One region of the Nitrosococcus wardiae genome, then DNA from elsewhere that is predicted to be linked to it. Evidence: predicted binding sites of a transcription regulator. Region 1 holds the regulator's gene; each other region holds the start of a gene.
The links. The regulator sigma-54, encoded in region 1, starts transcription at its own class of promoters, with help from an activator protein. The targets are predictions, from matches to a motif close to TGGCANGNTNCNTGCTT.
Positions count from the first base shown of each region.

Region 2: the regulator sigma-54 is predicted to act here: its motif matches at 1,531-1,547, upstream of E3U44_RS01160 (pilin).
Region 3: the regulator sigma-54 is predicted to act here: its motif matches at 4,710-4,726, upstream of E3U44_RS08970 (flagellar hook-length control protein FliK).

Region 1 is NZ_CP038033.1:1,238,751-1,249,499, reverse strand. Features, by position in the region: gene mlaE (lipid asymmetry maintenance ABC transporter permease subunit MlaE) at 1-725, opposite strand, end outside; gene E3U44_RS06140 (ABC transporter ATP-binding protein) at 722-1,606, opposite strand; gene E3U44_RS06135 (MlaA family lipoprotein) at 1,868-2,656, shown strand; gene E3U44_RS06130 (KpsF/GutQ family sugar-phosphate isomerase) at 2,819-3,835, shown strand; gene kdsC (3-deoxy-manno-octulosonate-8-phosphatase KdsC) at 3,857-4,378, shown strand; gene lptC (LPS export ABC transporter periplasmic protein LptC) at 4,440-4,949, shown strand; gene lptA (lipopolysaccharide transport periplasmic protein LptA) at 4,927-5,754, shown strand; gene lptB (LPS export ABC transporter ATP-binding protein) at 5,767-6,492, shown strand; gene E3U44_RS06105 (RNA polymerase factor sigma-54) at 6,578-8,026, shown strand; gene hpf (ribosome hibernation-promoting factor, HPF/YfiA family) at 8,038-8,379, shown strand; gene ptsN (PTS IIA-like nitrogen regulatory protein PtsN) at 8,393-8,875, shown strand; gene E3U44_RS06090 (HPr kinase/phosphorylase-related protein) at 8,876-9,439, shown strand; gene rapZ (RNase adapter RapZ) at 9,487-10,332, shown strand; gene E3U44_RS06080 (PTS sugar transporter subunit IIA) at 10,329-10,745, shown strand; gene E3U44_RS06075 (HPr family phosphocarrier protein) at 10,732-10,749, shown strand, end outside.
Region 2 is NZ_CP038033.1:231,490-242,238, reverse strand. Features, by position in the region: partial or broken gene E3U44_RS01175 (RNA-guided endonuclease InsQ/TnpB family protein) at 1-621, shown strand, start outside; gene E3U44_RS01170 (HepT-like ribonuclease domain-containing protein) at 642-1,013, opposite strand; gene E3U44_RS01165 (nucleotidyltransferase family protein) at 1,010-1,300, opposite strand; gene E3U44_RS01160 (pilin) at 1,638-2,135, shown strand; gene E3U44_RS01155 (tetratricopeptide repeat protein) at 2,248-4,248, shown strand; gene E3U44_RS01150 (glycosyltransferase family 2 protein) at 4,313-5,179, shown strand; gene E3U44_RS01145 (class I SAM-dependent methyltransferase) at 5,238-6,017, shown strand; gene E3U44_RS01140 (TylF/MycF/NovP-related O-methyltransferase) at 6,056-6,817, shown strand; gene E3U44_RS01135 (lysylphosphatidylglycerol synthase domain-containing protein) at 6,984-7,886, opposite strand; gene E3U44_RS01130 (glycosyltransferase) at 7,883-9,004, opposite strand; gene asnB (asparagine synthase (glutamine-hydrolyzing)) at 9,009-10,749, opposite strand, start outside.
Region 3 is NZ_CP038033.1:1,846,050-1,856,798, reverse strand. Features, by position in the region: gene E3U44_RS08985 (ATPase domain-containing protein) at 1-1,398, opposite strand, end outside; gene E3U44_RS08980 (sensor domain-containing diguanylate cyclase) at 1,388-2,344, opposite strand; gene pyrF (orotidine-5'-phosphate decarboxylase) at 2,644-3,342, shown strand; gene E3U44_RS08970 (flagellar hook-length control protein FliK) at 3,347-4,660, opposite strand; gene fliJ (flagellar export protein FliJ) at 4,845-5,291, opposite strand; gene fliI (flagellar protein export ATPase FliI) at 5,288-6,730, opposite strand; gene E3U44_RS08955 (flagellar assembly protein FliH) at 6,723-7,457, opposite strand; gene fliG (flagellar motor switch protein FliG) at 7,444-8,448, opposite strand; gene fliF (flagellar basal-body MS-ring/collar protein FliF) at 8,441-10,141, opposite strand; gene fliE (flagellar hook-basal body complex protein FliE) at 10,274-10,594, opposite strand; gene E3U44_RS08935 (sigma-54 interaction domain-containing protein) at 10,649-10,749, opposite strand, start outside.

The DNA.
Region 1 (10,749 bases):
GCAGAATGGACAACAGTACGGGTGGTCGCCCGGGCGACCCCTTCAGAGGTGGGGGCAGTATCGTAACCTTCAAAAACAGCTATCCAGGTAACCACAAAACCGAACACCAAGCTTTTAATCACCCCATTGAGGATATCTTCTTCCCAATCGGTATTAGCTTGCATCTGTGACCAAAAGGCCCCTTCATCCACGCCCAACAACCCCACTCCCACAAAATATCCTCCTAGCACCCCCACAGCACTGAAAATCGCCGTCAATAGCGGCATGGAAAAACAACCTGCAAAAAAGCGGGGAGCAACGACTCGGCGCATCGGATCAACCGCCATCATCTCCATTCCTGACAGTTGCTCGGTCGTTTTCATGAGACCGATTTCAGCGGTAAGGGCAGAACCGGCCCGCCCTGCAAAGAGCAAAGCACTGACCACAGGTCCCAATTCTCGAACCAAGGAGAGGGAGACAATCACCCCCAAGGACTCCTCAGCGCCAAAATCAACTAAGGTATTATAACCTTGAAGCCCTAACACCATACCGACAAAGGCACCAGACACCACAATGATGGGTAAGGTCAAAACTCCCACGGAATACATCTGCACAATAAGCAGAGGCAAACGTAGCAATAGGGCGGCAATACCTAGCAGTAGTCGCACCAAAAAAAGGTGGCCTCGCCCCAAACGTTCAAAAGTTCCCAGCCCCCAGCGACCTAAGCGAAGAAGAGCGCTAATCACGCTGCCTCCCGCCCAGTACGCCGCCTAAACAGACGCTTTAACTTCTTTAAAGAAGGAGCAGAACTGCCCTGCTCTGGGTTGAGTAGGTCTTCAGCATAGTCCCTACCGGGATAATGGAATGGCACTGGCCCATCAGGCAGTCCCTGCATAAATTGCTTGACAGCAGCAGAACCAGAGCGATTAATCTGCTCCGGTGTACCGTGCTCCACTACCTGCCCTCCCGAGAGAATATAAATATAATCCGAAATGGAAGCGGTTTCCTGAACATCATGGGAGACGATAATACTTGTTAGTCCAAGGGCATCATTAAGCAGTCGAATAAGTTGTACTAAGGTCCCCATGGAGATGGGATCCTGGCCCGTGAAGGGCTCATCATACATGATCATCATCGGATCTAATGCAATCGCCCGGGCTAAAGCCACCCGGCGAGCCATCCCCCCGGAAAGTTCGCTAGGCATAAGAGAACGGGCACAACGCAGACCGACAGCTTGGAGCTTGATAAGCACCAAATCACGGATCATAGTTTCAGACAACCGAGTATGCTCTCGTAATGGAAAAGCGACATTATCAAACACGGAGAGATCAGTCAGCAAAGCACCGGTTTGAAACAGCATCCCCATCCGTCGACGCAACGCATAAAGCTCTCCCCTAGGTAAAGAAGGGACCGGGTAACCATCCACCTCCACAGTACCTGCATCAGGATGTAGTTGCCCTCCAATCAAACGCAATAGGGTGGTCTTACCTGTCCCACTCGGTCCCATAATGGCGGTCACTTTTCCCCGCTGGATATTAATATCCACCCCTTTGAAAATAGGGCGTTTCCCATGGGAAAAATGTAGGCCCCGGATTTTGACCAGAGATGCATCTGGTTCTGTACTCATACCATAATTCCGTCTTATGTTTTCAGTCCCACTTTACTGAACATCATTTCAGGGTTGATCCCCCTTTCACTGCATGCGATGATGGCGGGTGCTCAAATTGCGGGGAATATAGGGTGAATTCTCTCCAAGATCAATGACAAGCACAGCCAAGTAATCAAAACCAATTGTGCTGGCCAGCAGTGTTCATCCATGCCCGATCCCAAAGTATGACAGTAAAATGCAACCATAAGAATCGATATTAAAGTTAAGCCGAGAGAAGTTATGAACCGAATATCTGCAATGGTGCTACGGGCCGGGCTAGGAGTATTCGTTAGCCTATTGGTTGGCTGTGCGACTAACGCCACCTATGATGACCCCCGTGACCCCTTCGAAGGCTTTAACCGCGCTATCTACGGATTTAATGATGCCGCAGATCGCTATGTAATGAAACCCATTGCGGAAGGTTACGATCAGGTTGTACCGACTCCCGTTGACAAAAGTATCACCAATTTCTTTAGTAACCTCGAAGATTTAATCATTACTATAAACGCCATATTCCAAGGGAAATTCCACCAAGGGTTAACAGATTTCGCACGCTTCCTAGCGAACACCACAGTGGGTGTCGGAGGTCTATTTGATGTGGCCACCTCCGGCGGCATGGTTAAGCATAATGAAGACTTTGGGCAAACGCTAGGAGTCTGGGGCTTTAACACCGGGCCTTATTTGGTTTTGCCCCTGTTGGGACCGAGCGACGTGCGGGACGGTTTTGGCCTGGGGATCGATGCCCTCACCTGGCCTATCATCTATTTGGGAAATACGGGAATAAAATCTGGACTCGCCGGGACACGAGCGGTGGATGCCCGGGCAGACTTACTGGAAGCGACCGATATCCTGAAGGAAGCGGCTTTGGATCCCTATGTCTACACCCGAGAAGCCTTTCTCCAACGTCGCAAGTTCCTAGTGTACGATGGCAAAGTACCTAAAGAGAAATTTCCGGAAGAAGAGTTCGAAGTTGACGACGAAGAAGAGGCGCCTGGAGAACCTCCCGCTCCAGTTCCCACTTACCGCTAGGGCAAATCTGCCTCAACACTGGCATAATAACCGAGGTTAGGGACAGTTCCTTTATCTGTCCAATGCGCTCAACAAGCAAAGAAGGTATGGAAATCCAGGCCTTCTTTGGCTTTAAGAAGAGCTCCCTTGGTATATAAGTTAGACCATTAGTTTAGTGCGCCTATGGTAACCCACCCATTGAGTTCATCCCTATCCAGTCACGATAAGGATCTGGATAAACGGCTGGCCCAATTAGGAGCAGCTGTTATCGAAACTGAAGCCAGTGCAGTGGCTGCATTGAGAGCTCGAATTGACGGGAATTTTGCTGCTGCCTGCAAATACATGCTCGCCTGCACAGCTCGTATTGTGGTGCTAGGGATGGGTAAATCCGGCCATATTGGTGGTAAAATTGCGGCGACCCTGGCCAGTACGGGTACTCCTGCCTTTTTTGTCCACCCAGGAGAGGCTAGCCACGGCGATCTAGGCATGATTACCGAAAAAGATGTCGTTCTGGCTCTTTCCAATTCTGGAGAGACTGCAGAAATCTGCACTATTCTCCCCCTAATTAAACGTCTCGGCGTTCCACTGATTGCACTGACGGGCCAACCCCAATCAACCCTTGGAAGGGCTGCCGACGTTCATATTGATATTAGTGTAGAAAAAGAAGCCTGTCCCTTGGGGCTAGCCCCCACCGCAAGCAGTACGGCAACTCTAGCCATGGGTGATGCCCTTGCCATTGCCTTGCTAGAGGCCCGTGGTTTCACGGCGGAGGATTTTGCCCGCTCTCATCCCGGTGGCCGCCTGGGACGACGCCTCTTGCTTCGCATTAGCGATATCATGCACCGAGGGAAAGATATCCCCGCAGTTACCGAGGATGTGCTCTTAAGCCGTGCCCTGCTGGAAATGACCCGTAAAGGATTAGGAATGACAGCTGTCGTCAATGTTCAAAACCAGGTCGTAGGCATATTTACCGACGGAGACTTGCGCCGGGCTCTTGACCGGGGGATCGATGTGCATGCCACACCAATTGCCGCCATCATGACGACTCATTGTAAAACCTTAGGTCCTGATCATCTCGCCGCTGAGGCCTTGCAAATAATGCAGCGTCATCGTATTAATGCGCTCCTTGTGGTAGATCACACTCAACACTTAATCGGCGCCTTAAATATGCATGACCTGCTCCGAGCAGGTGTCTTGTAGGGAAAGAATAGGATAAACTCCATGCATGAGGTATTTGTCAGAGCCTCGGCTATCAAATTAGTCATTTTTGATGTGGATGGCGTGCTTACCGATGGAGGCCTTTTCCTGAGTGATGACGGCCAGGAATACAAGGTCTTTTATTCCCGGGATGGCCACGGCATGAAAATGCTACAATACACGGGGGTTCAAATTGGAATTATTACCGGTCGAACTTCTCAAGTAGTCAGCCACCGTATGGAAAGCCTCGGAATCACCCATGTGTACCAGGGCCAAAAGATTAAACTCCCCGCTTACGAACATTTGCTTGAAAAACTCAGTTTCCAAACCCATGAAACTGCCTATGTGGGCGACGATGTGGTGGATTTGGCGATTATGCAGCGGGTAGGATTAGCCATTGCCGTTCAAGATGCCCATCCGCTGGTCAAGCAACATGCCCATTGGATTACCCCCAACCCCGGCGGTCGAGGTGCTGCTCGTGACGCCTGCGAGCTAATTATGGAAGCTCAGGGAACTCTCGAAGCGCAACTGGAGAAGCATTATTAATCTAACCCGTTCCTGGGGTGCAGCGGTACTTGCCCTTATCGCTGCCTTGACGGCGTGGAAATTGCTCAATGAAGACCCTGCGCGCCCTGGTCGCACCGACCCGAACAGGCGTACTGCCAATTATTTCATGGAGGAATTTACCTTAACGTTGATGGACCAAAAGGGTCTCCCCCTTTACCGCTTGGCGGGTACTCACATGGTCCACTACCCGGATAACGATACCGTAGAAGTCACTGCGCCACATGCTGTCTTTTATCGTCAAGACACTCCCCATTGGGAGGTCGTGGCTGAACAGGGTTTAACTAATAGCCAAGGCGATGAGATTTACCTCTTAGGGGAAGTCGTTATTCGGCAATTTGGGGCCGATGCCAAAACCAATAAGATGAAGATCTTCACCCAGGATATGCGGGTGGAACCCTGGGCAAAATATGCCGAGACCAATCAGCCCATCACGTTGCTAAATAGTTTTGGCAAAACTCATGCCATAGGGGCTCAAGTGTATCTAAAAGAGGAACGCATAGAGCTATTATCGCAGGTAAGAGGAGACTATGAGCCGACACCTAGGCCTTAAATTCACCGCCCTTTGGCTTATTTTCGCGGGCGTAGAGGATAAAACTGCCTGGGCCTTATCCAGCGATAAGGAGCAACCCATCCATATTGAGGCCGATCGAGGAGAGCTAGATGATCGCAAACACATCGCGGTCTATCGCGGCAACGTCCATCTTACCCAAGGTACCCTGCGCATTGACTCCGATATCCTGACAATCTACTACACGCCGGAAAAAAAACTGGAAAAAGCCATTGCCGAAGGCCAGCCCGTATGGTATCGGCAACGACCCGACAATAGCGATGAAGATATCCGGGCTAAAGCGCTGCGAATGGAATATCACGCCAACACGGCAACCATTTATCTTTTACGGAAGGCCCATGTCTGGCAGAGTGCCAATGAATTTACCGGCGATCGTATCGTCTACGAAACAGAACATGATATTGTGAGGGGCGAAGGCTCCAAGACGGGGGATGGCCGAGTCCACGTCACGATCCGTCCTGACAACAGCAACACTCCCGGCAGTGAGCCTACTCCTGAAAACTCAACCCCTATCCCGGCAGAGCCAGAGCCCCCAGAAAATCAAGAAGGTGATAACCAGGAGCTCAATCCTGAATTAACCCATGGGCGAACTACAACTTGGCTAAACTTACGTACCGGCCCCGACACCGATTACAGCAAAACAGCGCTCCTCCCACCCCGAACGCCAATCACTATCCTAGAGCGGCAAGAGGAATGGTTACACATCTCCACACTAGCCAAAGGCGAGTCAATAGAAGGTTGGGTCCATGCCGACTTTATTCGCTTGCTAGATGGACACAGGGAATAACCCTATTGCCCCATGAGCAGGCTATCAGCCTATCACCTTGCCAAATGCTACCAATCCCGCTGGGTGGTCAGGGATGTTTCTCTAGAACTCTCAAGTGGCGAAGTCGTGGGCCTACTCGGCCCCAATGGTGCCGGTAAGACAACTTGTTTCTACATGCTAGTGGGCTTAATTTCAACCGACAAAGGTCTCATTTCTTTAGACCATCACGAGATCACTCAATACCCCATTCATCGCCGGGCCCGCTTAGGAATCAGCTACCTGCCCCAAGAAGCCTCGGTTTTCCGCAAGCTGACCGTGGCCGAAAATATTATGGCCATCGCAGAAACCCGAAGCGATCTGACAAAACCAGAGCGCCGACAGCTGGTGGACGCGCTGCTGCATGAACTGAACATTACCCATGTGAAAAAAACCTTGGGGATGAGCCTCTCGGGCGGAGAGCGGCGGCGTGTTGAAATTGCCCGTGCACTGGCAGTAGAACCACAATTTATACTATTAGATGAGCCTTTTGCCGGAGTGGACCCTATTTCGGTGCTAGACATCCAGGGTATCATCCGGCAACTGACAGAACGGGGGATCGGTGTCTTAATTACCGATCACAATGTCCGGGAAACCCTAGGAATTTGCCAGTATGCTTATATTGTGAATGAAGGTGAAGTCATCGCCAAAGGTCAACCTCGGGAAATTCTTAATAATGAACGAGTAAAGGAAGTTTATTTGGGGTACAATTTTCATCTTTAACGGCTGTTATGGCATGTTTATTGCCAACTATACGTTCATTGCTGAATATAATAAATAGCAATCCAATAGCAGGCAGAGCTCAGGTATGAAAACCTCTCTCCAACTACGCCTTGGGCAACAACTTACGATGACACCCCAGCTGCAGCAAGCCATTCGCCTGTTGCAGCTCTCGTCTTTGGAACTACAAACTGAAATCCAACAGGCGCTAGAATCGAATCCGCTGCTTGAGCAAAGTGAAAGCGAAGAGGGACAGGAGCGTTTAGACACCGATGAGGTAAAGGAAGCCATCACCCCTGAGGGCAATGAGATAGCCACCTCACTCGGCGAGGCAATCCCCGACGAATTGCCGGTAGACAGCAGTTGGAACGATATCTATGACAGCTTACCGTTGCCTGCTTCCTCTGGAGAGGAATTCTTACCCGATCTGGAAAACCAAGGCAATCGAGAAGAAACCTTACAAGAACACTTGCTTTGGCAGGCTCGTTTGGCGGCGACCAACGAGAAGGATCTCGTCATTGCCACCGCCATTATCGATTCGATTAATGAAGAAGGCTATTTATGCGGCACTCTTGAGGAGATACAACAAAGCCTAGGAGAGGAAATCGAGGTTGAGCCCAAGGAAGTGGAAGTTATCTTGCATCAGGTACAAAATTTCGACCCCCCTGGTGTTGGAGCCCGTGACTTAGGTGAGTGCCTACTGTTACAGCTGAAACAATATCCCCCGGACACCCCTTGGCTAGAAAAAGCAAAGCTGCTGTTGTCCCACTATCTCGACACACTAGGTAAACGGGACTATGCCCAATTAATGCGGGCAATGAAATTATCGGAACAAGAACTGGGAGCGGCCATCCACTTGATTCAATCCCTCAATCCACGGCCAGGAACCCAAATACAACCCAGTAAAACCGAGTACGTCGTGCCTGATGTCTATGTCACTAAGCAAAGTGGCAGCTGGCATGTTGAACTTAACCCTGATATCGCGCCACGTCTGCGGGTTAATACCCAGTACGCCAGCCTGATCCGGCGGGCTGATGACAGTCTCACTAACAGCTATCTTAAAAACCAGCTCCAAGAAGCCCGCTGGTTCCTTAAAAGTTTACATAGCCGCAATGAAACATTACTTAAAGTTGCGTGCTGCATCGTGGAACGCCAACAGGGATTCTTAGAGCAGGGCGAAGAAGCCATGCGTCCTTTAGTACTCCACGATATTGCAGAAGCCGTCTCCATGCATGAATCCACTATCTCGCGGGTCACAACCAACAAATATATGCATACCCCCCGAGGAATCTATGAGCTAAAATACTTTTTTTCCAGCCATGTGGCTACCAGCAGCGGGGGAGAATGCTCTGCAACTGCCATCCGCGCCCTTATCAAGAAATTAATTGCCGGGGAAGAGCCCCGCAGGCCCCTAAGCGATAGTAAAATCGCGCAAATCTTAGCCGAACAAGGCATTAAAGTGGCACGGCGTACCATCGCTAAATATCGGGAGAACTTGAACATCCCCCCCTCCAATGAACGGAAACGATTGATCTAAAGAGCAAAATAATTAAGGAGCAATCCATGCAAGTAAATATTACTGGCCACCACGTTGAAATCACTCAAGCCCTGCGGAACTATGTGGAAAATAAGTGTGAGCGCCTAGAACGCCATTTTGATCAATTGACTAATATTCACGTCGTCCTTAGTGTTGAAAAAACGAGGCAGAAAGCTGAAGCAACACTGCATGTGAGCAAGGCCAATGTGTTTGCCTCCTCTGAAGACGAAGACATGTATACCGCCATTGACGATCTGGTGGACAAATTAGATCGGCAAATTAAAAAGCACCGAGAGAAATTGACCGACCATCACCGCAGTGAGGGAATAATGAAAAAGCAACAACAAGGATAGATTAACCCCAATCATGCAAATTACCGAGTTTCTTGTCCCCGAACAAATCGCTGTGGGTGCCGTTGCAGGCAGCAAAAAACGTGTGCTAGAGCGGCTCAGCGAGTTGCTTACCCGAGGCGCGGATGACCTGGACTCGGCGGATGTTTTCGACTGCCTACTTGCTAGGGAACGTCTTGGCAGCACTGGTCTTGGGGATGGGATCGCCATTCCCCATGCCCGCATGGCTGGCAATCAGCATACCCTCGCAGCATTAGTTCGCCTGGACCAAGGAATTGATTTTGATGCCCTCGATCAACAGCCGGTCGATCTATTCTGCGCCCTGCTGGTTCCGGAAGAATCAGCCCAAATTCACGTGCAGCTGCTTGCCCAATTGGCAGAAATGTTCCGTGATCCGGAATTCTGTGCCCGCCTGCGTGAAGCCAAAGACCCCCATACCCTGCTGGAGGTCCTAAGGGAATGGGAGCAAACCTCTGCGTCCACCGGTATTGTTGACTAAGTGAGATTGCAAGGCGTGAGTAGCCCTAGTGAAGACAACGTCACCAGCCATGGCGTGCTGCTGGTCATTTTTGACGTCGGGGTTCTATTGAGGGGGGAAAGCCGCGTTGGCAAAAGCAGCCTAGCCCTAGAATTAATCCGACGGGGACACCGTTTAATCGCGGATGATGCGCCCATTTTCCAGCGGACAGCAGCCACCCAATTGATCGGCAGTTGCCCGGCTATATTGCAGGATTTTCTAACCGTGCCAGGCTTGGGTGTGGTCGATATTCGTGCGATCTATGGTCATCAGGCTATCGTCACCCAACACTCCCTTGATCTTGTCATCCATCTTATTCCTCACAAACATATCGAACCGCTCACCCGCAACCTAGGCCAGTGGGAGCAGCTAAACGTGAAAGTGCCTGAACTTACCTTGCCCTTGGGAGGTAATTTGCAACCAGCCACGATGATAGAAACGGCCGTCCAAGACTATCACTTGCGGCTCAAAGGTTATGATGCCTTGCTTGAGCTGCAACAACGTCACCAGCAGCTCCTTAATCCCTCCTCCCCTAGGCACAAGTAAGGGGTGCCTTAGAAGCACTCACTCAAGAGAGAATTGGCGAGGCTCCCATGAAATTGCTTATCATCAGCGGTGTATCGGGATCAGGCAAAAGTATTGCCCTTCATGCCTTAGAAGATCAGGGTTTCTATTGCATCGATAACCTACCTGTCTACCTTCTTCCCGTCTTTGCCCAAAAGATGCAACAGGATGCCCAACAACTCCGCGCCGCCGTCGGTATTGATGCCCGTAACCTTCCCCAAGAACTCCAACAATTTCCTCAGATCCTAGAGGACATTGAAGAGGTGGGGGCTCAGTGCCATATCATCTTTCTTGATGCTAGCGATGCAACACTTCTTAAACGCTTTAGTGAAACCCGCCGCAAACATCCACTCAACAATATCCCCCTCGCCGAGGCCATCCGCCATGAGCGGGAGTTGTTGGAGGCTATTGCCGAAAAAGCCGATCTTAGAATTGATACCACCTGTACTACGGTCCACCAGCTACGGGACTTAATTAGCGAGCGGGTCGGCGATGGTGCGCGCACGGGGATGTCACTGCTATTTCAGTCTTTTGGCTACAAACATGGAGTCCCCCTCGATGCTGATTTTGTATTTGACGTCCGTTGTCTTCCTAATCCCTATTGGGAGCCCCATTTGCGACCCTTGAGCGGACGGGACCAAGAAGTGATTGCCTATCTTGAGCGCCACGAGACCGTCACCCAAATGCGGCAAGACTTGATTGCCTTCTTACAACACTGGCTACAGCGGTTTCAAGAGACCAATCGCAGTTATCTGACGGTGGCCATCGGATGCACAGGGGGACAGCATCGTTCAGTTTATTTAACAGAGCAGCTCACAGCTTATTTCCATTCTGCACATAACCGAGTACTTTGCCGTCATCGGGAATTGTCATGACCGTCGGCGTGCTTATTATCACTCACGATAATATTGGCTCGTCTTTGCTAGATACCACCAATGACATGCTGGGCAGCTGCCCTCTACAGATCCAAATACTCCGTGTAACCCGCGCCTCTCACCCCGATGCTTTGCGGAAACAAGCACGAAAGCTGATCGATAATTTAGACACCGGCCATGGGGTTCTGGTTTTGACCGATATGTATGGTTCCACCCCCAGTAATATTGCCTGCTACGCAGCAGATACCCAACATGCGCAGATAGTCACCGGCCTTAACTTGCCCATGTTGATACGAGTACTGAATTACCCCCGTTTGAGCCTCACCGAGCTCACAGAAAAAGCGATAAGCGGCGGGCGCGAAGGGGTTTGTGCCTGCTTTACCACCATGAGGAAACAGGATGACACAGAGTGAGGTG
Region 2 (10,749 bases), 1.0 Mb from region 1:
TGATATGGGGTTGACCCATCTTGCTATCGACTCCAACGGCAACAAGACGGCTAATCCGCGCTTCCTGAAACGTGCGCAGGCCAATATGCGCCGCAAACAGAAAGCCTTATCCCCCGCTGCCAGAAAGGCAGCAAGGGAGGTATGAAAGCACGTCTGAAGCTCGCTAAGGCCCATGAGCGTGTTGCGAGTACCCGTGCAGATTTCCAGCACAAACTGTCCCGACAACTCATTGGCGAAAACCAAGCGGTGGTAGTCGAGAGATTAAAAGTGAAAAACATGCTGAAGAACCGCAAGCTGGCGAAGCATATTGCAGATGCCGGTTGGTACGGCCTGATAAAAAAGCTGGAGTACAAGGCTAAGGAACAGGGAAAGCATCTGGTCAAGATCGACCAATGGTTTGCCAGCTCCAAGACCTGTTCCTGTTGTGGCCATAAGGCCGAGTCGCTGCCATTGAAGGTTCGTAGCTGGACATGCCCTGCTTGCACAGCGGAGCATGACCGCGACATCAATGCCGCGGTCAATATCCGCCAGCAGGGTATTTTGAAATTACGCGCCGAAGGACTGTCGGTGCCTGCCAATGGAGGCTTGCGTAAATCCGGCCACGTGCCGGTTGCTGCCTAAGAAGTTGGAAGCCTCGCCCGTCAGGGCGGGGAGCAGTCACCTTCTATATCTAGCTCGTCAAGTAAAGCGTGCACTTGATCCTCCAGTTCAGGTAGATCTTTCTCAACCACTTTCCAGACCGTGTTCAAGTTTACTTTGAAATAGCCGTGAATCAACCGGTGGCGCATTCCAGCAATGTCTCGCCAGGGAATTGCATCATGCTTGGTTGAGAACTCGGAAGATATGCGGCTTGCCGCCTCGCCAATGATCTCGATATTGCGGATTATAGCGTCTTGCATCATTTCATCCTGCAGGAAACCGATTTTGCCCTTATCTTTGGCATAGCGCTTGATACGGTTAATAGCTTGTAATATATGCCGTAAATAGTCAGTATTGCGAAGATCTTTGTTCATACCGGGACTGCTTCGGTGAGTACATTCGAGCGAAAGGAATCGGGTAAATCATCAGAGGTCAGCAGGTCAACCGAGATACCAAGGGCATCTTCTATTTCGTGTTGAGCCTTTACCAAGTCAAGCAGAGATGTGTCTGGTTCAATGTCAACAAGTAGATCAAGGTCGCTATTGTCGGTATCGTTACCATGCACCACCGACCCGAATACGCGAACATTCGACAAACCATGTCGAGTAGCAACTCTCAAGATAGTCTCACGGCCTGAGCGGAGGGCAATAGATGGACGCATCTTAAATTTCTCGCTAATTGCACCATCAATTATAAATTATATGATATGTCACAGACAGAAAGTGACATAGAGTGTCACTTTCTGTCCTCCCTCGGCACCTCAAGCCCTGCCTTCTCTTTATTACTCCCAAAATCCTAGACCATCTCTCAAGCCTCACCTTGCGCTGTTAACCCCTAATTTTGTGAACCAGCCCCCATAAAGCCATCGCTTCTCTTGCCGAAATATAGGGGTGGCATGCTGATTGCTCGATGGTAGTGTGCAGGCAGGTAAAGGATTTATCTGCCGCCAATATACAGATTTGGGTTTCCGTCAAATTAATTTCAAGGAGTCGCTCGTAATGAGAAAAGTACAACAAGGTTTTACGTTGATTGAATTGATGATCGTGGTGGCGATCATTGGTATTTTGGCTGCTGTCGCCATTCCGGCATACCAGGATTACACTATTCGTGCGCAGGTGACAGAAGGGCTCAACTTGGCCTCGGCAGTCAAGCAGGGTTATGCTGATTTTATCCAGCATCGTGGCCGATTTCCTTCAGTAGCAGCTGCTAATCAGTCAGTTGGAGTGGCTACTGCCGCAAGCATTCAGGGTACTTACGTGACGAGTATAGCTGCTGATAACCAAGGCAGTATTCTGGTTACGTTTGGAAACCGGGCGAATGCGGCTATTGCAAATTCAACGGTCAACCTACAAGTGGCCGCAGATGGAATGCCGCCAAGTGGCCCCATTGCATGGGTTTGTGGTTCAGCCCCAGCTCCTGGTGGCCTGTCGGTGCAGGGTACTCAGGGGACAACCAACGTAATAGATAAATATCTTCCTGCAGACTGCCGTAGCTAAACAGTTATAGCATTTGGCACGAGGGCCATCTGATTATACAGATGGCCCTTTTCTTTATACAAACTAGGCCGATATCCACCCTGATACCTGCAGCGATTAAAGAGTAAATGTCATGATATTGGCAAAAAAAATTTCATCACTATGGAGGGTAACCCAGCGGCCATACATTGGGCTTATTTTAGTGCTTCTGCTTGCTTGGGGTATTTATGCGCCGGGGCTTTATGGTGGATTTTTGTTTGATGATGAACATAATATTACCGACAATACAGCCGTTCAGATTGAAGAACTTTCCGTGGAAAGCCTTTGGCAGGCCGCCTTTTCCACTGAGTCTGGACCCCTCAAGCGCCCATTAAGTCTCCTGAGTTTTGCCTTTAACCATTATATAAGCGGGTTAGACCCTTACGCTTTCAAGCTGGTTAACCTTTTCGTTCATCTGGCCACCGGCATTCTCGTTTATCTTGCTGTCTGGCAATTGCTTGCCGCCTACCGGCGTTGTCGGCAGAAGACATTGAATGACATTACCATTTCCTGGATGAGCTTTGGCTGTGCAGCTCTGTGGTTGTTGCATCCGCTAAATCTGACTCCGGTGCTTTACGTGGTGCAGCGGATGACCAGTCTTGCGGCCTTTTTTACCTTTGCCGGTCTTGGCCTCTATGCTTGGGGTCGTCGCCGGCAGATGGAAGGCAAAAACGGCTGGATCGCCATCGGCTTAGCTTTATTTATCGCCTTGCCCCTAGGCGCATTGAGCAAGGAAAACGCTCTCCTACTGCCGCTGTTTATCTTGCTGGCAGAATTGACACTGTTCCAGTTTAGCGCTGTTCGCCAAAGCACGCGGCGACTGCTTATTGCCGGTAATCTGCTTATTGTTGTACTGCCTGTTATCCTTGGTACCCTTTATTTGTTGTTCTATGCCGATTGGTGGCTGCGTGGCTATGAGATTAAGGAGTTTACTCTAGGTGAACGCTTGCTGACCGAGGCCCGCGTTTTTTGGTATTACTTGCAGCTTATTTTTTTCCCGCGATTGGCCAATTTTGGTTTGTACCACGACGATTTCGCGATTTCCCACGGTTGGTTAGAACCCACCACAACTTTACCTGCGGTTCTAGGGGTCATGGCCCTGGGGATGGCTTGCCTTCTATTGCGCAAACGAGCGCCTGTGTTTGCTTTTGGCCTGGGATTTTTTCTCATCGGCCACAGTATGGAATCCACTATCTTTAGCCTAGAGTTGGTTCATGAGCATCGCAATTATACGCCCTTGTTTGGAATTGCCTTGATGCTTGCCTATGGCGTAGGGGTGTTGATCCCCCAAAGGAGTTTGCGAATTTTTGTGGCGAGTACAATCCTTGTTTTGCTTTCGACGATAACCGCCATCCGTGCCGATATCTGGGGTAATCCTTTGGAACATCTGCTAGTCAGTGCCCGCCATCATCCCCACTCAGCCCGTACTCATTACGATGCGGGGCGATTATTCTTTCAACTGGCCTTGGCTGAAAAAGCTGAAGCTGGCCGGGAAGTATATTATCAACGGGGAAAAGAATTTTTTTCCCAAGCTTATCGCAATGATCCGCGCTTCCTAAGCGCTCCCCTAGCTATGTTGGCAATGGACCATGCCCTTACTAAACCCGTCGATGAGGCACAGGTAAAGTTGCTGGCCCAAGAATTAGCGACTACACCGTTAACTCCCTTTACGATTCATAATTTACAGAAAATCAATAAATGTTATCTTGAGAAGCAATGCCAGTGGTCACAGGAACATTTGGGGATGTTCTTTAGTGCAGCGATTGAGAACCCGGCGCTTGTCCATCAGGCAAAGACGGTGTTGCTGACAGAATATTCCATATTTTTGTTGGCGAAGGGGGATTTGAGTCAGGCATTGCAGTTGGCGGAGAAAGCAAAAAAAGTTAATCCGAAAGACCCCCAGCTTGCGCTCAATTATGCAGCCCTGTTGCGCTATACGGGTCGTTACCAAGAAGCGCAAGCTGAGTATGCTGCGCTTGGTGCCTTACCCCTTTCGGACCTTCATGCACGGCGCTTACAGGGGGAGAAGAAAGCACTAGAAGAGTTGCTAGATAATTTGGATAAAGGGGTATCTACTAGAAATAGGGATGAATAGCGCTGAGGAAAGGAAATCGGGGGCCGATATAACTAGCAAATCCCCTGCAAGTTAGGACAAACCCATGGAGCAGCAAACCCTTAGCATTGTTTTGCCAGCGAAGAATGAGGCGAGCAGCCTGAAGAAGCTGCTTCCTGTGCTCCAAGAAAGCTATCCTGATGCGGAGATTCTCGTCGTCAATGATGGATCTAGAGATGAGACCTTAGAGGTATCCCAGGCTGCGGGTGTAAAGCTAATCACCCATGCCTATAGCATGGGTAATGGTGCAGCAATAAAACATGGTGCGCGCGCGGCTAAAGGAGAATGGATTGTTTTTATGGATGCCGATGGTCAACATGATCCTGCGGATATATCCCGTTTGTTAGAACGACTCTCCGAAGGTTTTGATATGGTTGTAGGGGCTCGGGATTCCGCTTCTCAGGCCTCTTTAAGCAGGCGCTTGGGCAATGGTTTCTACAACTGTCTTGCTAGTTGGGTCACAGGGCATCGAATTGAAGATTTGACCTCAGGCTTCCGGGTTGTGCGCGCTAAACGTTTCCGGGAGTTTCTATACCTCTTACCCAATGGTTTTTCCTATCCTACGACGAGTACCATGGCCTTTTTCCGTGCAGGCTATTTAGTAAGTTATGTCCCTGTCTGTGCCAATAAACGTGAAGGAAAAAGCCATATCAACCTACTTAAGGATGGGGTGCGCTTTTTTTTTATTATATTAAAAGTGGCGACCCTTTATTCACCCCTGAAAGTATTTACACCGATAAGTTTCGGTTTTTTTGTTCTCGGTATCAGCAATTATTTTTATACTTATATGACGGCGGGTCAGTTTACTAATATGAGTGCACTGTTATTTATTACTTCGGTTCTGGTTTTTTTGATGGGGCTTATCTCGGAGCAGATTGCTAATCTGTTATATGCTAATACGGCTAGACAATAAGGTTAAAGAGTCAGATTACGGTAATATTGCCTAGTTTATAATAAACTGTGATTTAAGCATGATAGTGGATAATAGCTGTTATCTAGAAAGTATCAGGTCCTATGAGCTTAATTTAGCAATGGGCTATATGCCAAAGGGCGCTCGAATTCTAGAAATTGGTGCTGGTGCTGGTTGGCAGGCAAAGATGCTCGCTGAGCATGGATATTGGGTCAAAGCAATTGATGTGCAAAGCAGTCGTTATCTGCCCTATACTGTATTTCCTGTGCAATTCTATGATGGATATACAATCCCTTTTGCCAATGATACATTCGATATTGTATTCAGCTCTAATGTTCTAGAACATATACCACATTTAGTTGACTTTCAAGACGAAATTAAACGTGTACTGAAGCCTGGCGGTTTAGCAGTTCATGTTATTCCTACATCCACATGGAGACTTTGGACTTCTTTGACACATTATATCTATATCGTCAAGCTCATTTTTCGTGCATTAAAGTATTCTATTTTCAAGATCTTCACCCAAGAAAACTTTGCGTATATGACAGCTAAACGCTTACCTCTAGTAAGGCTTGTTTGTATAATGCTTTGGCCTCACCGTCATGGGGAACATGGCGGCTCATTATCGGAGTTGTACCTTTTTAGCCGCTATGGTTGGAAACGTTTATTCAAACAAGGTGGATGGGCAATTAAATATACTCGCTATACAAGTATTTTCTATACTGGTAATGCCATCTTTCATCACAATTTATCTCTTAAGGTGCGGGCAAGCTTAAGTTGTATCCTGGGAAGTTCGACCAACATTTTTTGTCTGCACGATACTTCAAAGATTATAAAATAATTTTATAGCAAGTTTTGCTCCGAAGTGAGAATCAACTAATGAAAATGTATACCGTTAGCCGCATAGCTAGGGCCATGAAATGGCTCATAACGGGAACATCAGCACAACGTAGGCGCATACGTCAGGAATTAGCAAGAATATCGGCATCTGCTTTTGGCGATTTTCCCATAAGTGATGATTACAAGCTATGGCGTGAGGATAAAGATTTTCTTGCTAATTTTAGGCGCCTTTCACCTCAGAATGTATATTCTGAAGATCGAAAATATACTCTCCGGGAGTTCGTTAAATTTACGCGGTATATTCCTGGTGAGATGGCTGAATGTGGCTGTTACCAAGGGGCTTCAGCATGGTTTATGGCTGCTACTTCTCCTGAAACACCTTTGTATTTATTTGATTCTTTTGCTGGTCTTTCTCAACCACAGGAGATCGATCGTCCGCTTAAAGGTGATCACTTTGAATGGTCTCAAGGTAATCTATGTGCGACGGAAGATAAAATTAGGGAAGTATTAAAGGAATTTTCAAATATAGCTATTTACAAAGGTTGGATACCGTCAAGATTCAAAGAAGTCAAGGATAAAAGATTTCGTCTCGTGCACATTGATGTTGATCTCTACCAGCCCACTTTAGATAGCCTTGCTTTTTTCTATCCCCGGCTAAACTCTGGAGGTGTATTTGTTCTTGACGATTATGGTTCGACTGTATGCCCTGGAGCTTATTCTGCGGTACAAGAATTTATGTCAGATAAATCCGATTATGTAATATTGCTTACTACAGGACAAGGGATAGTAATTAAGCAGTAGTGAAGAAGTGCGAGCAGCAACGATGTTATCCCTTTTCTCCAGTGTGCTGCATTACAGTCTAAGCTAAATTTCTATATTACCACAACCAGCTAATTTACATTTTTCTGCAAATTCAGAACCATAGAGATATTAATCGCGGATTGTGAAAAATTAAGCAAGCAGAGTATCAACGGTAAGGACGTATCCACAAAAGGATTAGCCCACATGCCAAGATATGGGCCAAGCGTAAGAGAATAGTAAGACTTAATGCTTCACTTACAGTTAAGCCATAGAGGTGGGCGCTGTATCCGTACAAAGCATCTTGAATTCCAAGGTTGTTTGGTGTAACAGCAACCAATGTAGATAATGTGCTTGCTACGGCAAGCAAAAATGCATCTTGAAGATTAATTTGTGCGTGAAAGCCCCAATAAACAACATATAAGCTAAGTGCACCTAGGATATATTGGCTAATTACGAGGAGCAATGTGCGTGTTGGAGCTAATGTAAAGAATAAAATTAGTGTGCTTTTATGTCTGTCGATAAACTCAATGTGCGATGATGACCAAAGAAGTGCTAAATGGGAAATACGCAGCCACAGGGGCCATAGAAAAAATAAAATTGCACTAAAAAATGCAACGGGGCGAACCGGTTCGTAATGACTAAAAGACCCTGCAACTGCAGCTATACCGGTTGCAACCCAAAAGCTGAGCTGCAACTGAGTCAATGTCGCGCGGGTTGTGGTGGCAACTCCTATCCCATGCCGTTTAAAAAAGGCCATTCGTACGGCAATCCCTGGTTGGAATGGACCGAGATAATTCACAATATTGGCCAAAGCCCAAGCGTGCAATGTATCCTGGAAGGGAGGCTTTTTTGATGCCTCTATAAGTTGTAAGAAATTCAGGGTCTGCGCTGAAAAACCGAGAATGGTTATTGCAGTAGCATACAATAGCACCCATCCATGGGCAATAAAGGTATTCATCACCTCGAGTCGATGTTTATAGAACAAAAATGCAAACAGAGCTACAACACTTAAGTAGAGCACCCACCGCATAATTTTTCGCAGTAATTCAAATATCGGAGCTTTACTCAAGGTTTAGCTCCTGCCTGTGATGGCAGCATGACAGCAAGATATCTTAAGGCTGTAGAAGCTGGTGAGAAATACTCTGCTCGCGTTTGCAATACTGTTGCTTTAGTAGCATGGTCTAGAGCATCCGATATAGCTCTAAATAGTGCTTGGGTATGACCTACGGGCACTAAATTTCCAAAGCGGCCCTCTTCCAAAATTTCCCGTGGCCCGCTATGGCAATCGGTTGCTACGACTGGTACGCCAAAAGCTAGAGCTTCTAGGATGACACTTGGCATTCCTTCCCAACGAGAAGATAGGACAAAAAGCGCTGCTTGTTGCAGATAGGGGTAGGGGTTAACTTTAAAACCAGGTAATGTTACGTCAGTAACAAGATCAAGTCTGCTGACTAACGCTTCGAGTTTACTGCGCTCTTCTCCTTCCCCCAAGATCATGAGGCGTGCAGCTCGAGTCTGTCGCAAGCGGGCGAAGGCGTAAATTAGCGTAGTAAAATCTTTTTGCCTAGTTAGACGACCTAGACTGATAATGACCGGTGACTGTCCTTTGTAAAACCAAGGATGGTTAATCTCTTCTTCTGCCTGGCGTGTAATAGTGGCAATATCTACTGGATTAGGAATATGGGTTATTTTGTCCGGCGAGATACCAATCCTGTCGATTAAGTCCTTCTGCACCCCTTGAGAAACTGCTACTATGGCATCTGCACAGGGATAAAGAATTCGCACAGCGAATTGCGTCAAGAAGCTACGGTGATTAAGAGCAGTATTGGCTTCTCGCAAAACAAGGCGAGTAGGAGATCGTGCTAAAATCTTTGCTAATACAGCAATTATATTTGCCCCGGTGAGGGTACTCATCAAGGTGGTTGGCTGCTCACGACGCAGATAGCGAGTGAGCCCCCATAGTGCGCTAAGTGCTAATCCTATTCTACTAGAAAAGCGGGATCCATCGCTTAAACTATACAAGCTAACACCTTGAGTCACTAAATCAAGCAAAGGCCCCACGGCGTGAGCAAGCACAAGATCCACTTGGATACCCCTTTCTAGAAAGCCTTGGGCAAGTGTGAGCATCACCCGTTCTGCTCCCCCCCCATTAAGGTCAGGCAGAAAGAGCGCGAGCCGGGGCTTCACAGGCTTATGCTCCGACGCTAGCTCTGTTAAGGTGCCAATTACCATCGCTTAAATCGCTGGTGGTGGATAAGTGATGGTCAATTTGTTGTACTTGGCGAGAGCGCCAAAGGAGATAAACATAAATTTGCCATAAACGGTAACCATGATCCCGTTGCTGTTTACGGTGAGCCGTGAGCAGGGCAAGGACTTGGGAACGATTTAAGGGGCTGTCTCCTTCCTGCAATAGCTTTTCCAAGTCATTGCCCATGGCGCCTCGAAACCAGCTATGGATGGGGACAGCAAAACCTTGTTTTCGGCGTTGCCAGATCTCGGTGGAAAGGCACCCTGCAAAGGTCTCTTTCAAAAGATGCTTGCCTTGTAAGCCGTGTCGATGCCAATGGCGGGGTAGGGAGAAGGCTAGTTCCACGACTTCTTTGTCCAGGAAGGGGGCTCGGGATTCGAGACCATAGGCCATGGAAGCTCGGTCGACTTTAGTGAGGATGTCTTGCGGCAGATAGATGAGGGCATCGGCAGTCATCATTGCCTGGATGTCATCTAGGCGACTTTCTTCAGGCAACTGGGGGGGAGTATGGCCATATCCTACCAGTTCGGGGGCCAGCCGTTGAAAGTCCGTGGGGGAATAGAAAAGTGGAGCGAGATAGGGCGTTTCAGCGTCCATGCGCTGCACGATATCTTCGAACAGATGGGCCTTTTTCAATAAGCTGCGGCTATGATGAACCATCGGTTCTGGCAAGGCCCGTATAATTTGACCAATCCCTTTTCGGAGCCCCTTAGGCAGGCGTGTGTACCAGCGCAAGATGGCGCGGGCCTGATAACGCTGGTAGCCACTGAAGAGTTCATCACCGCCATCACCGGAAAGGACAACCTTGACATGCTGGGCGGCGAGTTCAGAAACTAAAGCCGTGGGCAGCAGTGAAGAGTCGGCAAACGGCTGGCCGATATGATCGAGTATTAGTTGTTGCAGCCTAGCAGCATCCCACTGCTCCAAGCACTGCTCATAGTGTTGGGTTTGGCACCTTTCTGCAATGATGCGAGCGTATCGCCGTTCATCATAAGCGATTTCGGAAAAACCTATGGTGAAGGTTTTGGGAGTGAAATTTAATTCCTGACTGAGCAGGCTGACAATGAGCGAAGAGTCAATGCCGCCGGAGAGAAAGGCGCCGACTTCCACGTCTGCCACTAGACGCCGTTGTATTGCCTGAATCAATTTATCATGCAGCAGCGCTCGGGCCTGCTTCTGGGTGCCGGTGAAGTGGGTGAGGGGGAGGGACCAGTAGGATTGGGAATGAGTGTTGCCATGGGGGGACCAGGTTAAAACATGTCCGGGTAATACCTCGAAGACGTCCTGATAAGCCGTGGTGCCAGGAAGATAGTAGCCGTACCGAAAATAATCTGCAGTGCTGTTTAAGTCTTCAGTCCAGACTTGATCACTAAGACAGGATAATGCAGAAAGTTCTGAGGCACAGCAAATAGCTTCTTTTTGCGGTTGATAGTACAGGGGCTTTTTGCCCATTCTATCCCGTGCCAGTAATAAATTCCGTTCCTGCCTGTCCCAGAAGGCCAAGGCCCACATCCCCTCCATCTGATGGAGGAAGTCTGGGCCATAGGTGACAAGGCCTGCGAGCACGGCCTCGGTGTCGCCCTGGGTCCGAAACGACCAGTTGCTTAGCAGGCCAGCACGCAACTCGCGGTAGTTATAAACTTCTCCATTATAGGTCAAAAAGTAACGTCCTGTAGGATCGCTG
Region 3 (10,749 bases), 610 kb from region 1:
TGCGATTACGCTCCCCCCCCGGGCTAGGTAAGCGAGGTGGATCCAGGTATCCGCCATGGTGGAAATACGGCTGGCGGTGCTTTCCTCTTGGTGGGCCGTATCCTCCAACAAAGAGGTGCAAAGCAAAGTGATCCCACGGGATTTGGCAAACACCAATAAATCACCACAGATTTCTTCACCAAACAGATAGCCTTTTCCCAGGAGAGCAGAAATAGGATCCAGGATGAGGAAACGAGGCGCTCTTTCCAAAATTAATTGGTGGATAGCCACATAATGCGCTTCAGGGCTGTAGTTACCAGCACGCAACGAGGCGATCTGTAAATGGCCTGACTGGCCAAGTTCGATCCCAATAGAGCGCATATTGGCGACAATGCGCTCGCTACCCTCATCAAAGCTCACCAAGACCACCGTCTCACCCCGCTGGCAGGCCGATTCCGCAAACGCGGCCCCTAAGGTGGTCTTGGCTGTCCCCGGCGAACCAGAGACCAGGATACTCGACCCCTGGATATATCCGCCACGAAGTAAATCATCCAAGCGTCCAATCCCGGAGGAGACCCGCTCCTCATAGACTGGATAACTCAGTTCCAAAGTACCAGCCACGACCACATTGAATCCGGTTGTATTGATGAGAGCCGGAAATTTATTCGTCAAATACCCCGAGCCCCGGTACTTGGCAATGTGAAGGGTGCGTGAATGCAGGCTTCTATGGACCTCGCTCTCCAGCATAATGAGGCAATCCGATAAGTAATTGAGAAATTCGTAGCGTTGCCTATGGCGCGGATTGGCGAATAAGGTCTTACTGGTCATGAGACAGGTCAGTTCATCACTTTCCATCCATTGCTGCAGCCGGAGTAATTCGCCTTGTTCCTGGGCCGCATTTTCCAGCAGACTCAGCAGGGCATCGATCCCATCGATAATAACCCGGCGAGCACGAATTTCTCGAGCTTTGGCGTGCACCATCGTTAATAGACCCAGCAGATCGAAACTCCCTGACTGAACGGCATCTGGCGGCAGACGGGCATCCACAAAACACAGCTCCCATTCAGATAAGGTCTCACTCTCCCAAGTAAAATGGCGCATATAGGTTCGGATTCGGCTCGAGGCCTCTTCAAAGGAGACAAAAATGGCTGGTTCTCCCCATTGTCGAATACCATTGACAGCGGTTTGGAGCGCAAAAACCGTTTTACCTGCCCCGGGTCCGCCAATAACCACCGTCGTTCTGCCCCGAGGTATTTCCCCTTGAGAGCAGATCATTTCCTCAAAATGAATGGCGAGAGTACTTTCGGTCAGTTCTAATTCAAGACAACCGGGCTCAAGGCCAGTGTCTCCCAAGACTTTTCGGATAGTATCAATAAGAGGACTGCGGCGAATTTGGAAAGCTGAAATATTAACGGCCACGCGGAAAGGCTTGATGCAGGGCCTCTCGCAAGGTCACCCGCCTTTGGGTTGGAAGCTCCATACCTTGGCGGTAGAAGCAAAAGGTATCTCGGCCAGCCTGCTTGGCCTCATACAGGGCAATATCGGCCCACTTCAATAACTCCCCTCCATCGACCTCAAGCACCGCTCTTGAAGGAGCTGCTTCTGCCAATTCTGGATAGAGCGCAATCCCATCGCTGACACTCACATGAAGGGTTTTTCCTTCCAGGTGAAAGGGCTGGGAGAGATCTCCTTGGATCACCGCAAATTCATCCCCTCCTAGCCGGGCCACCGTATCGCTTTGACGCACCTTTCGGCGTAGCCGCTCACCGACGACCTTAAGCAGCGCATCGCCGAGATGGTGTCCTTGAGTATCATTGATGGCTTTGAAATCGTCCAGATCCAAATAATGTAAGGCAAAAGCATGATTCCCTCGTTGAGCTTGAGCCACCGCTTGTTGTAGGCGATCTTCAAACAGCTTTCGATTCGGCAGATTCGTCAGGGAATGATGATAAGCGAGATAATTGAGTTGGCTCTCGGTGTACTTTTGCGTGGTCACATCCAACCCAACCCCATCCCAATAGACTTCATTCTCATTCCGAAGATGAAGATAGGGATGAGCCATGCTGCGCATCCAGCGAATCTGCCCATTGGCTAATTGAATCCGGTACTCTTGATCTAAGGGGCTGAGTTCCTGAGCCGAACGTTCCAGGGCCTCCGTAAAGACCTTTTGATCTTCGGGCGGGAGGAGCCGCCACCAAAGCGAGGGATTGGTTATCAGCGCTTGCGGTTCTAATCCAAATAGCGTATGCACCGAGCCACTGATATATTCATACTTAAAGCAATTCTCTGCCGTGCGCACACGCCGGAAAATATAGCCGGGCAGATGACTGGCGATACTTTGGAAGCGCACTTCACTATCACGCAAGTTCTTTTCGGCTAATGTCAGGTAAAGATAGGCAATGGTGCCCGTTATTCCAATGGCAAAAATGCTGAGCGCTCGGTTTAAAATGACGATGCCCCACTGAAAGAGGAACTTAAACTCAGTGAGGGCCTACGCCCCATTTTCCGGATGCCTATGATCAACCTCACAAATCCGAGTCGTTCAGAAAGGCCTGAGGGGCATATCCCCGTCGCACCCGGATATTATGGCTGACAACGATGACGGTACCGCGCCCATAAAGAAACCCATTAAAATTGCAGGATTATAAGTCACTGGAGAACACCATGGAAGAATCCCGTATTATCATTGCCTTGGATTATCCCCATGCAGAGCAAGCACTAAATCTTTCCCGTCAACTTGATCCTGCCCGGTGCCGGCTGAAAGTGGGTAAGGAGTTATTCACCCGCGCCGGTCCCGGCTTGGTTGAATGCCTCGCCGACCAGGGCTTCTCCATATTTCTCGATTTAAAATTCAATGATATTCCCCATACGGTCGCCCGTGCCTGTCTTGCGGCAGCCGATTTAGGGGTATGGATGCTCAATGTTCATGCCCTGGGAGGACTGTCCATGATGCAGGCAGCCCAGGAAGCGCTGGCCAAGCTCTCCTCCCGCCCGTTGCTAATCGCCGTCACTGTCTTAACCAGCATGGAGCAGACGGCATTAAGACAAATAGGATTGGCCGGAACTCCAGAGGAAAATGTATTGCGACTTGCCCGCCTTACCCAGGAAGCAGGACTGGATGGCGTGGTCTGCTCTGGTCAGGAGGCCTCGGCACTCCGCCAGATTCTGGAACCCCCATTTTTACTAGTCACCCCAGGGATTCGGCCTGCCGGCACCGCTCCAGGAGATCAACAGCGGGTACTGACACCACGGGAAGCCTTAGCCAGAGGGGCTGATTACCTGGTCATTGGCCGGCCCATCACCGGGGCTCCTGATCCAATGGCGGCCCTTGAAAGGATTGAAGCAGAGATTCAGAATTCTTAACAGGTCAGGCGTAGTAGTCCACTCCGCCTAGGGGGACGGGAGGGTAGGAGTCTCCTTCTAAATCTTCCTGGGCGGCGGTTTCAGTGGAGTCTGTCGAAGCTGCCCGCAAGTTTCCCGGATGGGCCGACTGTCGCTGCTGTTCCGAAAAACCCTGCTGAGACACATCCACATTGACTAAATTCAGCCCTTGCTCCGCCAAAGCATCCCGCAGGCGGGGAAGGGCCGCTTCAAGGGCTTCACGGACTGCCGCCTGGGGAGCATGGAAAGTAATACTCGCTTCCTCATGGTGGAGGTTAATGCGGGCTTCAAGAGGACCAAGTTGGGGCGGGTTGAGTCGCAGCTCCGCAATTTGGACCTTATCTTTAACCAGCCAAGTCATCCGCTCGCTGAGTTCATCTCCCCACTGGAAGTGCTGGATGGCAGCTTCGAGGGTCAGATTCATTCGACTACCCTCAACAGGGGAAGGAGAAGCTGCCGTCTCCGTGGGACTAGGACTGAGTGAAGTCTGGGACACCAGTGGAGAGAAAGATTCTCGTAATAGAGTAGGTTCCGCAGGCCTCTGGGCATCCCCTACCCCCCGTGCTGAGTTTGCTGCCTCCTCCCCCTCAGAGGCGATCACCGCCAATGGAGTAGTGCCTTTGCCGGGGACAAGGCCAAGCTGGCTAAACGAGACCGGCAGTTCTGCTTTTTCCGTGGAAACTTCTAAAACGGGCTCCAGCAGACTGCCTGCCTGGATAGAAGCCTCCGGGGTGGGGGTATTTTTTTGGTTAAGATAAAGTTGCAGTTGCTCAGGGGATAAAAGGTTGAGGGGTGGAGGGGTCGGCTTGCTTGAATTGGGAAAAATTCCTGAGAGGCCAGGGACCTTTCTAGAGGTTAAAGCCGAATTTTTTGCTATGGAGCCGAGTTCAGGGATTCTAACTTGGGGTAAAGTTTTACTTTTCGCATCATTCCCCAAAGCCTCCATACTGGCAGGGAAAGAGCTAATCTCAGTCATCATCACTGCCGGTACCGGTAATGACGACTCCAGCCCCGGGGCAACCTCCTCTCTTCCCCTTTGTTCCAGGCTCAGCAAATGCTTGAGAAAGCTGGCCTGGTCCTCTGTCTGCCCCCCCTTGTTTTCCATCCCCCCAGAAGAGGGCTGATTCTCGGGTAAGGGATTAAGCTGGACAATCAAATCCCCCAGCTGGGCAGAAAAATCGGCGCCAACCGATTTCGATTCGGGGAGCGCCGATGCGTCAGGGTTCCCCTCAAATTCTCCTGCCGAAGCAGACGGATAAAGACGCGGCAAAGATAGGGCAAAAAATCCCGACGCTGTCATTACCCCCTACACTCCAGCTACATACCTATCCAAATAGCAACCCAATTACAAGCAAAACCCGTGCCGAAAAATTTCGATTCCCTATAAAGGCTCGATTTCACCGATAGCCTCAATCTCCGGCCCTATCCCCTGTTTGACCTCGGCAGATTTCGCCATCTTGCAGGCAAAACTTGCCTTCCCAGGTCTAAATTTTGCCGCTATCCTCCGCCCAATGTTGATAGCGATCATCCACTTCCGCCTGCTCACGGTGGGCGGCTAAACAACGCTCCTCCTGCCGATAACGCTCTTCAAGCTTGCCTAAAGCTTTTACGTGACTGCGTGCCTCGAGCCATCCATTGCGCCTCTGCTCTAACTGCTGAAGATATTGCTGCAGCCGCTGCTTTTGTTGCCCAATAGCCCGGTCGAGTTGAGTCAAAAAGCTTTGTAGCTGCTGAAGTTGTTGGACACCGACGCCATTTCGGCCCACGGTTTGGAAATACTGCGTATACTCTTCCCGATAGCGGTGCATCTCCTCTAGCTGGTGGTGCTGCTGCTGTAACAGGCGCTGGGCTTCACTTAATCCTCTAGCAGCCTGCTGTTCCTGGGCTTCCGCCACCCGGAGCAGGGAATACAAGCGATGGGAGCGGGTCATGAACGGCCTCCGCGATCCTCATGTCTTAATACGCCCGCAGCATTAGTCACGGGTGCCGCCGTCTTTGGGGGCTGCTGTTCCCTTAAAGCTTGTTGAAGCCCCTCAAGGCTCTCTTCAATGGAAAACGATTGAAACATATCTTGCTGGAGGAATGCTCGAAATTGGGATTGCCTATCAATGGCTTCATCGAGGCGAGGATCGCTACCACGGCGGTAAGCACCCACGCTGATAAGATCCCGATTCTGCTGATAAAGAGAGTAAATTTGCTTAAATTGCTGGGCTGCTTGCTGATGCGCTGACGTGGTGATTTGATTCATCACCCGGCTTACTGAAGCTTCAATATCAATGGCAGGATAGTGACCTGCTTCCGCCAACCGCCGAGACAGCACAATATGACCATCCAAAATGGCTCGGGCCGCATCAGCCACCGGATCATGGGTATCATCCCCTTCCGTGAGCACGGTATAAAAGGCGGTAATACTGCCACTGCCCGAGCGGCCGTTGCCCGCCCTTTCCACCAATTGGGGGACCTTGGCAAATACCGAGGGAGGATACCCTCGAGTCGCCGGCGGCTCGCCGATAGCTAAAGCCAATTCCCGCTGAGCATGGGCAAAACGGGTCAGAGAGTCCATCAACAATAACACCTGTTGGCCCTGATCGCGGAAATATTCGGCGATACTGGTGGCGAGCATGGCGCCATGAAGACGCATCAAGGGAGAATGATCTGCAGGGGTTGTTATCACCACCGAGCGCGCTAGTCCCTCCGGGCCTAGAGTGTTTTCGATAAATTCCTGGACCTCCCGGCCCCGCTCGCCAATCAGCCCCACCACGATGATATCTGCCTTAGCGTAGCGGGTCATCATGCCCAGTAGTATGCTCTTACCCACCCCGCTGCTCGCAAACAACCCCATGCGCTGACCGCGGCCAATGGTGACCAACCCATTAATAGCGGCTACCCCCACATCGAGGGGTTCCCTAATCGGTCGCCGCGCTAAGGGGTTGATGGGTTGGCCGTCCAGGGAAACATGATGGGGGGTACGCAAAGGACCTAGGCCATCCAGAGGGCGCCCTGCACCGTCCAGAACTCGACCCAGCAACCCCACGCCTACTGCTACTCCACCGCCCTGGGGAAGGGGGATCACCGGGGCGTTAGGCACCAACCCTCTCGGGTCGCCAGTGGGCATTAAAAAGAGCTTTTCTCCGGCAAAACCGACCACTTCAGCTTCTACCGGCGGCCTCTCCGGTCTTAAAATATGGCAACGCCCTCCTACCGGCAGTTGACACCCGACGGCTTCCAGGGTCAACCCCACCATTCGAATGAGACGCCCCTCCACCGTCAACAGGGGGGCTCTATCTTGGAGCAAACGCTCCCGACACTCAGCTAAGGTTTGCCGCCACCGGGCACCCAGAAGGGGAATTGTGGGCAGAGGGTCAGTCACGACCTTGATCGTCTTTCCGCTCGCCGCCAAGCACTCTGGCAATGGCGGCATTCAGTCGCGCCTCTACCGTGGCGTCTATCCTGGAATGTTCGGTCTCCAGCTGGCACCCTCCGCGGCTGAGGGAAGGGTCCTCTACCACTTGCCACCGCCGTTCCTCTCCAGAAAGGGACAAGGCAGAGCGCACCACGCCCACATCATCGGGGTGGAGTCGCAACCGTACATGGCGGCTATGGGAAGGGAGGTAATGCAATCCTTCCCGCACTGCCGCCACCACCTCACTGGGTTGGGTTTTGAGTTCTCGGCGTATAAGCTGGCGGGCAATGGCAATCCCAAGCTGCAGCAGTTCCTCCTCCACGGCCTCATCAAGCTCCCGGAGAGGCTCACTCAAAGTTGCCATTAACGCCTCAAGACGTGCTACTTTCTGCTCTAACTCCTTTTGCGCCGCCTTCCGCCCCTCCCTCAATCCCACATTAAAACCTTCCTCATAGGCCTGCTTTTGAAGAGCTTCCAATTGCTCTACCGTCAATGGCGAAGAGGTAGACGTTTCCGTTTGCTCCTGAGTTTCTAAGGTCGGCTGCCCCAGGTTAGCCTCGGCGGCTTTTTCATTACGCTCGGTATCCTGATTAGGGGTATGATCCTCCTCGGATTCTTCCTCCCCTACTAAAGGTAATTCCCAGCGCTCGTAGGCAGTGAGATCCCCTGGGCGCAAAATTTTAGATGTACTCATCGCCTCTGTTTCCTAAGGAAATATCCCCTGCTTCGGCTAACCGCCGAGCAATGGCAAGAATCTCCTTTTGCGCTGCTTCGACTTCACTCAAGCGCACAGGCCCTTTGCTTTCCAAATCCTCGCGCAACATCTCCCCCGCCCGTTTGGACATATTTTTGAAGATTTTCTGTTTAAGCTCTTCGGCAGCTCCCTTAAGAGCAATGATCAGGGTTTCAGAAGAAACCTCCCGCAGCAAGGACTGAATCCCCCGATCATCCACCTCCAGGAGGTTATCAAAGACAAACATGAGATCCTCAATATTCTGGCCCAGTTCTGCATCAGCCTCTTTAATCTGCTCCAGAACTTCGTTTTCTGCAGCACTGTCCAGTAAGTTGAGAATGTTGGCCACTGTCTTAACCCCCCCCACCGAAGAAGCCTTAAGGCTACTATGAGTGTCGGAAAATTGCTCCTCCAATATTCCGTTTAATTCATCCAAGGCCGAGGGCTGCACCCGCTCCAAGGTAGCAATCCGCAGCACGATATCTAGTCTTATCTGAGCAGCAAACAGGGACAGGACCTCAGCGGCTTGTTCGCTTTCTAAAAAGGAAAGCACGATAGCGATAACTTGAGGGTGCTCCCAATGGATAACCTGATAAATAGAACGGGCATCCATCCATTTGAGCTGCTCAATTCCATTAGTATTGCCGCCTAATAGAATGCGGTCAATGAGCGCTCCAGCCTTATCTTTACCCAGAGCGCTTTGCAACATCGTACGGACGTAATCATTAGAGCCTATCCCCAAAGCCGTCTCTTCCCTCACCTTTTCTGCAAAATCCTGAAGCACGGCATCGACCTGTTCCCTGGAAACACTCTGGAGGCTAGCCATGGTCGTCCCAATTTTTTGGATCTCTTTCGGCTCCAAATGCTTAAGCACATTAGCGGCACCCTGTTCACCCAAAGAACGTAACAGAATCGCCGCCCGTTCAATACCCGACAATTGGCCCTCAGCCATCGCGAGAGACCCAATTTTTGACAACTTGCGCGACCCGTTCGGAGTCATCCGCAGCCATCTTACGAACCATCGCCAAGTTAGCTTCTAGAGAATCAGGCCCTGATAATTGCAGCGTAGGGGTGTTACTACTCAAAGTCAGCTGATCTTCTTTTAACTCTTCTTCGTGACTGTCCTTGGGAAGAGAAGATACAGTCACTGGCTCGGGCACGGTAGTCAGCCTCCGGAAGGTAGGACGCAAGACTCCTAACAGCAAGAACAACACTGCCAAGATACCTCCCCCCTGTTTAACGGTTTCCCAGAACCACTCTTGTTGCCAGAAGGGGGGGGGGGGTAAGGGTTCTAACTCCTCGTTGGACACAAAAGGGGCATTAATCACATTGATAGTATCACCTCGATTCTGATTAAAGCCCACCGCCTCTTTGACCAGAGCGGTAATATGCTCCAGCTCTTGGGGGGAGCGTGGCAGGGTGTTGATATTGCCTTCGGCACCTGTCGCTAGTTTCTCATCCACCAAAACAGCCACGGAGAGGCGCCGAATAGAGCCAGGCGCTAGCCGAGTATGGCTGATAGTGCGATCCAGCTCATAATTACGAGTAGCCCGCAGGCTTCGAGTTGCTGGGGGTTCTGAAGGCTGGGGCTCACCCTCGTTGGCCCCATTGAAAGTCTCGGGAACCTGAGTTTCATTCGGCGGCTGGTTACTGAGCGCCCCGGGAATCCCTCCTGGAAAGAGACCACCAATCCGCTCTTCTTCTGCGGTTTGCTCACTGCGTAGGGCTCTTCTCTCCGGTTCATAGCGTTCTTGGGTCTGTTCCGTGATGGTAAAATCCACCTCAGCTACGACCTGGGCGCGCACCTTATCAGCACCTACTAATGGCGCCAGAATGCGTTGAATCCGGTGTCCATATTCCTCCTCAATGCGACGGGTATATTCGAACTGACTGGTTGTCATCTCTAGAGTCTGGGAACGTTCCGGCTGAGTGAGCAAATCCCCCCTCTGATTGACTACCGTCACCCCGGCGCTCTCCAAATCAGGAATGCTGGAAGCCACCAGGTGGGTGATGGCAGCCACCTGGCCTGGATCGAGCATGCGTCCGGCATACAAATCCAAGACAACCGAGGCAGAGGGTGCCTTGCGGTCGCGGATAAAAACCGACCGCTTGGGCAAGGCTAGATGGACACGGGCACTCTTGACGTTGTTCAGGGTGCTAATGGTGCGCGCCAATTCCCCTTCCAGAGCCCGCTGATAGCGAGCTTTTTCCAGGAATTCACTGACACCGAAACCAGGGTTCTGCTGTAGCAGTTCAAAACCGGTGCCAGCACTCCGGGGTAAACCTTCCATCGCTAGCTGCAGCCGCACTTCATGCACCTGGGAGGCGGGCACCATCAAAGCCCCTGTAAGGTTATCTAGTTTGTAGTCGATATCTGCTTTCTGCAAGGCTTCAACGACTTCTCCCTTTTCTTCGCCAGAAATAGCTCCATAAAGAATTTGATAATTCGGTGACTGAGACCATAAAAAAATGCCTACCCCTAACGCCACGCTGAGGGCAATCATGAGCAATAACCCCACCTGTTTTAGGGGGGATAGACGGGCTATATTCGCCTGTAATACTGCCAGGGATGAACTCGCAGCCGGCAACGTTTCCGGGGCAGCGGCAGGTGAATTTCTATTGGTGTTGGTGTTTGCGTCTGCCATCAATCCCAATTCCAAAGAGACCGACAAGGTTGACTTGGAAACCAGAAAGTAAAAAGGAGACCTCTTTATATTGATATTGAGGACTCCAGTCCCTCCAAGCCTGGAGCTGCTTCAATTGAGCTCTGAAGCCCTTCAGATCTGCATATTCATGATTTCTTGATAGGCAGAAACCAGTCGGTTACGAACTTGGAGTACGGCTTGGAAAGAAACGCCAGCTTTTTGAGAAGCGATCATCACTTCCGATAAGTCCACATTATTATCACCGAGGACAAAAGCCATCTCGAGATTACTGGACTGCTGCTGGGCTTCATTGACCGAGTTAAGGGCCTGCTCAAGCAAGAGCGCAAACTCATTCCCCGTAGCTTCACCCGAAGTCCTGGCTGAACCATTTTCAGCTAGAGCAGCCGCAGCCCGCATTTGCTCAAGAAGTTGGGTGCTATTGATCGGTTCCACAGCAGAATCCTCCCTCAGGTATTCGCTAAGGTAATCACTAAAGGCATTCGAAATTCAGGGTGTCAATCTTGTATTCGAGGGGGCAGGAATAGCCACACCAGCCTTTCTTAGCCGAGCAAGTTTATAACGCAGGGTTCGCTCGCTAATGCCTAACT